Linked DNA regions of Hahella chejuensis KCTC 2396. The protein of the gene in region 2 interacts with the protein of the main gene of each other region in a pairwise test. Links are inferred from orthologs where the notes say so. Each region holds a gene or a part of one and is shown on either strand. Other genes may lie near its edges.

Region 1 (2,893 bases), 5.7 Mb from region 2 along the record:
CGGAGGCGTGCTCCAGGGAGTTGCTATCAATGCTCAAGGCCAGAATAGACAAGTCAGTGCCTTCGCGCTCGCTGCGCTGAATTTCCTTGTCGAGGTCTTGCGCCAGATACTCGCGGGTGGACGCCAGAGTAAGGTTGTCGGTGCGGCGCAACGGCTTGAGCTGCTGTTCTTTGATCTCGCGCAGATACACAAAAGCCAGAGACATGGCCAAGCTCAATAAGTAGATGAAGAAGATCTGCACTTTTTCCGGCCCCTGATAATAGCCGATAAGCGCCAGCGCTAATGCGATGGAGTAAGCGGAGGTGACGATAGTCGCCACTTGAATCCGATAAATCAGAAAGGCGATCAACGGCACAATGTAGCACCATTGCTCGGCGGTGCCCGGATAGCGCACCATGGCCGCCAGGGTGATGATCACCAGAAACACCACGATGACATGGGACAACCATAACGGAGCGGGTTGCTCTCCATGGCGTTGATTGAGCTTGCCGTTGGCCAGCAACAGGCCTGCGAATACGCCGGCGACGCCGGCCATCAACCACTCTGCGAAGAGTGCGGCGCCCAGCGCCAAAAGTGCGGCGACTACCGCCGCGAGAGAATAAGCTTTACTGCGCAGTTGGTTGTTTAGCTCAACGGGCGTCATGTTGTTTTATGTTATGCATCGGGGATTTGAGTATAAGTTGTCAGTATTATTCAGCATTTGCTGATGTATAATAGCCAGTTTACATCATGTTTCGGAAATACCAAGCAGAGGTCTTAGACTGCATGGATATAAATGCCTACATGCGCGAAGTGGGGAGCGAAGCCCGCTCGGCGTCCCGATTGATCGCTAAAGCGGACACCGGCGTCAAGAACAAAGCGCTGATCGCTACTGCGGAAGCTATCGACGCCGCGCGAGAAGAACTGATGGCCGCTAACGCCAAAGATCTGGAGTCCGGTCGGGCGAATGGCCTGGACGCTGCATTGCTTGATCGTCTGGAGCTGACGCCGGCCCGTATCGACGCTATGATCAAAGGGTTGCATCAGGTTGCAGCACTGCCGGACCCGGTAGGCGAAATTACGGGTCTTAACTATCGTCCCAGCGGAATTCAAGTCGGCAAAATGCGCGTGCCGTTAGGCGTTGTGGGCATCATCTATGAGTCTCGTCCCAATGTGACCGTTGAAGCGGCCAGCCTGTGTTTGAAATCAGGCAACGCCACCATTCTGCGCGGGGGCTCTGAAGCCATTCATTCCAATCAGGCGATCGCCGCCTGTATCGAAAATGGTTTGAAAACAGCGGGTTTGCCTGCATCAGTGGTGCAGGTGATCAAGACGACGGATCGCGCTGCTGTGGGCGAACTGATTACCATGCCTGATTATGTCGACGTTATCGTCCCTCGTGGCGGCAAGGGACTGATCGAGCGCATCAGTCGCGAAGCCAGGGTGCCTGTCATAAAGCATCTGGATGGCGTCTGCCATGTTTTTATCGACCGCGATGCGGATCTGAATAAAGCCCTGACTATTGCGGTTAACTCGAAAACCCAGCGTTACGGCACGTGTAATACTATGGAGACGCTATTGGTGGACGCGCCTGTCGCCGCAACCATTTTGCCGCAGTTGGCGCAAGCCTACGCCGAGAAAGGCGTTGAGTTGCGGGGCTGCGAGCGAACCCGGGAAATCCTGCCGCAGGCGTTGAGCGCAGTGGAAGCGGATTGGTCCGAAGAATATCTGGCGCCGATTCTGGCGATCAAGGTAGTTGAAAACCTGGATGAGGCGATAGCTCATATCAATCACTATGGCTCGCATCATACTGACGCGATCGTGACGGAGAGCTACAGCAAAGGCCGTCGTTTTCTGACGGAGGTAGACTCCAGCTCGGTGATGATCAACGCATCCACACGATTCGCTGACGGCTTTGAATATGGCTTGGGCGCGGAAATCGGCATTTCCACCGATAAAATTCATGCGCGTGGTCCCGTCGGACTGGAAGGGCTGACCTCACAAAAATACGTGGTGCTCGGAGATGGCCATATTAGGCAGTAACGGGCGCGAGGCGAGTTTTCCTACCTGATCATGCAGGAACATTCTCCCATAGTGCTGCTTGGCGGCACTTTCGATCCCATACATTTCGGTCACTTGCGTACGGCGCTGGAACTACAGCAGCACTTCGGCGAGTCAGCCGAAGTGCGCCTGATTCCCTGTGGCGACCCGCGTCATCGCTCGGCTCCCAAGGCGTCCGGGGAACATCGTCTAGCCATGCTGCGGCTGGCGTTGGAAGGAGAACCAAGCTTGCGTATTGACGAAGTTGAGGTTCGCAGAACTGGCGCCAGCTATACGGTGGATACGCTGTTGGAGCTGCGTCAAGAGGTAGGTAATCTGCGGCCGTTGATATTTGTTATGGGGACTGACGCATTCGAGTCACTGCCAAAATGGCGAAGATGGCTGGAAATTATTCAATTAGCCCATATAATGGTGGTTAACAGACCGGGTTGGTCATTTTGTGAGCAAGGTGAATTGGGAGATTTTTTGCGTCAGCACTCCGCAGAGAGCAATAACGACCTGATACGCCAGCCTGCCGGAAAGGTTGGATTTATTACGCTTACCCAAATGGGAATTTCCAGTTCCAAGGTGCGTGAGCTGATCGGCTTGCGCCTATCCCCCCGTTTCTTACTACCGGATTCGGTGTGGCGATATATTCGCCAGCATCGTTTGTATGGCGCTGTGAATGCCTAGGGCGCTTTTCCTTAATTATTGCAACGCGACAGTTATTGGAAACCGCTTGCGGGCGGCGGGCGCCGCATTATTTAAATATTCTTTAACCCCCCCCTCTATGAGGCGTTATGGAGACTGAAAATCTGAAAGAGATAGTCATTAAAGCACTGGAAGATATCAAAGCAAAAGATATCTCCGTGCT
Region 2 (2,927 bases):
GTGTTTTTACCAGAGCTTTGCAATGTTCAGGCGGTCCTCTTGATGGTGATCGCCACGGGGCTTTGCGCGCTGTTGTTTACGCTTATCTATGCAGGGCCCGGTCATTTCGACTGGGATTATTTCGCGCTCACCTCGCTCTTCATGCTATGGGTGGTGCTGACCAGCGCGCTGATTCTGTGTCGTCTGCGCATACTCGGCGCAGGCTGGAGCATGTCCCGCCAGGCCCTGGTTGCTTACCTTATAGCGCCGGCGATTACGCTGATCTACGCCATACTCGCTAACGCCCTCTTCCGCAAAGGCGCGCTGGAGGAGCCCGGATCAGGCTTCTGGTTCGTGGTGCAGGCGGTGGCGATCAGCGCCATCTTAACCGGGATCATTCTGCGTTACTTCTATCTCCAGCACCTCTGGCACTTGCAGCAGAAATCCGAACTGGAGTCCAGAGTGCAGGCCTTGCAGGCGAGAATCCGTCCGCACTTTCTGTTCAACAGCATGAACTCCATCGCAGGTCTGATTCCGATAAATCCCAACGAGGCGGAAGAAGCCGTGCTGGATTTGGCCGAGCTGTTTCGGGCCGCGCTAAAAGAGTCTTCATCCCTGGCGCCGCTCAAAGAGGAACTGGCGCTATGTGAGCGTTATCTGCGCATTGAGCAACTGCGGCTGGGCGATCGACTCACAGTAAAATGGGACATGCGTAATATCTCCGACGCCGCGCGAGTGCCCCCGCTGAGCATTCAACCTTTGGTGGAAAACGCGGTTTATCATGGCGTGCAACCCTCAGCGGAAGGCGGGCTCATCACCATCACCGCCTACGAACAAGGGTCCTGGCTGTATGTATTGATCAGTAATCCCGTCCATAACGGCGATCCCAGCCAGGGACATAAAGGCAATCGCATCGCCATGCAAAACATACGCAGTCGTCTGCAGGCGTTTTTCGGCGATCAGGCGGTGCTGAAAACCAGTCAGATGGACGGCCGCTTCACCGCCACCATGCGCGCGCCTTTACATAAAAAAGGGTGAGCGGCTATAACATGCAACTCTTTGAATACATGAATGCGATATGACGAAAGTGATCATCGTCGACGACGAGCCCCTGGCTAGAGAACGCCTGAAACGATTGCTGCTGGACACACACTATGAGGTCTGCGCGGAAGCCTCCGGCGGGGATGAAGCCCTTGAACGCATCCGCCTCCACTCGCCGGATATCGTCCTGCTTGATATCCGCATGCCCGGCAAGGACGGTTTGGAAGTGGCGGCGGAGCTGGCGCAACATCCCCAACCGCCCGCCGTGATCTTCACCACCGCCTACGATGAATACGCCATCCAGGCGTTCCGGGTGCGCGCCCAGGACTATCTGCTCAAACCCATCCGTCGCGAAGACCTGATGCGCGCCCTGCAAAACGTCACGCAAGTGAATCGCGCCCAGCTGCAAAGCCTGAAGCAAGAGATCAACGGGCAGGACGAGGCGCCGGCGGTGGTGGTGTGCCGCAGCAGTCGAGGAATGGAACGCATTAAAATCAGCGACATCCTTTACTTGCAAGCAGAACACAAGTACGTGACGGTATTTCATGCTCAGGGAGAGACGCTCAGCGATCAACCATTGAAAGAGCTGGAACAGGCTTTACATCCTCATTTTCTGCGCATCCATCGCAATACGCTGATCAACCGCCACTACATAGAAATACTGCAACGTCGCCACGACGGCCATTACGAGGTGCGCCTGCGGGGCGTCAGAGAGGCGCTTCCAGTCAGCCGGCGTCTGGTGACAGAGGTCAAACAATTTCTGGCGCAGCCGACCTGATCGACCTCCGGCAAAGACAAGCGGCGGGAAAATGAGTATGCTAGCGCCTGCGGTTGGATTTACGTGTAATTTCAACTGACTTTTTCGCCGGATACGACACAATTAGCGCAATTTTAAACTATGCCGAAACAGCACCTTGTGATCGCCACACGTCAAAGCGCGCTCGCGCTATGGCAGGCGGAGCACGTCAAGCAACGCCTTGAAGCGTTACACCCCGGATTGACCGTCGAATTGCTCGGATTAACCACCAAAGGCGATATCATTCTCGATACGCCACTCGCCAAAGTCGGCGGCAAAGGGCTCTTCGTCAAGGAGCTGGAGACAGCCATGCTGGAGGGACGCGCCGATATCGCCGTACACTCCATGAAAGACGTGCCGATGGAGTTCCCCCCCGGACTGGGCCTTGGGGCGATTCTGGAGCGGGAAACTCCAATGGACGCTTTTGTCAGCAATCAGTACGCCAGCCTGGATGAGCTGCCTGAAGGCGCTGTCGTGGGCACCTCCAGCCTGCGTCGTCAGTGCCAGCTGTCCGAGCGGCGGCCAGACCTGAAAATCCTGTCTCTGCGCGGCAACGTCAATACACGATTGGCCAAGCTCGACGCCGGCGACTTCGACGCCATTATCCTCGCGGCCTCCGGGCTGAAACGCCTGGGCTTTTCTGGTCGCATCCGCGAAGAGCTGACGCCGGAAGTCAGTTTGCCCGCCGTCGGACAGGGAGCGCTTGGTATTGAATGCCGTCTCGACGACCCTGAAGCTATGGCGCTTATCGCACAGTTACAGGATGCGGAAACCACTGCGCGGGTGTCAGCGGAAAGAGCCATGAATCACCGTCTGCAAGGGGGATGTCAGGTTCCCATCGCCGGCTATGCGGAAATTACTGGCGACCAAATGAGATTACGCGGCTTAGTAGGCAGCCCGGACGGCGCGCAAGTGCTCCGGGATGAAGTAGAAGGGCCTGTCGCCGCAGCGGAAGCCCTCGGCACGGAGCTGGCCGAGCGTCTATTGCAACAAGGAGCAGGAAAAATTCTGGAAGCCGTGTATGGAAACCACTCTTAGTCAGGAGCTGAGCGGCCTCAGAGTGCTGTTGACCCGCCCTCAGGGAGAAAACGATTCCTTGCGCGCGCTGTTG

What was found.
Region 1: the proteins of HCH_RS01330 (region 2) and HCH_RS26225 interact in binary tests that used the Escherichia coli proteins (3 or more experiments, as listed by UniProt). The link is inferred for Hahella chejuensis KCTC 2396 from one-to-one orthologs.

The regions. Positions count from the first base shown.
Region 1 is NC_007645.1:5,964,468-5,967,360, reverse strand. It holds HCH_RS26225 (glutamate-5-semialdehyde dehydrogenase), read left to right. Parts: upstream 1-765; coding sequence 766-2,022; downstream 2,023-2,893. Other genes in the region: rsfS (ribosome silencing factor), read left to right, coding at 2,820-2,893; nadD (nicotinate-nucleotide adenylyltransferase), read left to right, coding at 2,053-2,712; HCH_RS26230 (GGDEF domain-containing protein), read right to left, coding at 1-643. UniProt on the Escherichia coli protein: Catalyzes the NADPH-dependent reduction of L-glutamate 5-phosphate into L-glutamate 5-semialdehyde and phosphate. The product spontaneously undergoes cyclization to form 1-pyrroline-5-carboxylate.
Region 2 is NC_007645.1:310,233-313,159, reverse strand. It holds HCH_RS01330 (LytR/AlgR family response regulator transcription factor), read left to right. Parts: upstream 1-1,057; coding sequence 1,058-1,798; downstream 1,799-2,927. Other genes in the region: HCH_RS01320 (uroporphyrinogen-III synthase), read left to right, coding at 2,838-2,927; hemC (hydroxymethylbilane synthase), read left to right, coding at 1,919-2,854; HCH_RS01335 (sensor histidine kinase), read left to right, coding at 43-1,017. UniProt on the Escherichia coli protein: Member of the two-component regulatory system BtsS/BtsR, which is part of a nutrient-sensing regulatory network composed of BtsS/BtsR, the low-affinity pyruvate signaling system YpdA/YpdB and their respective target proteins, BtsT and YhjX.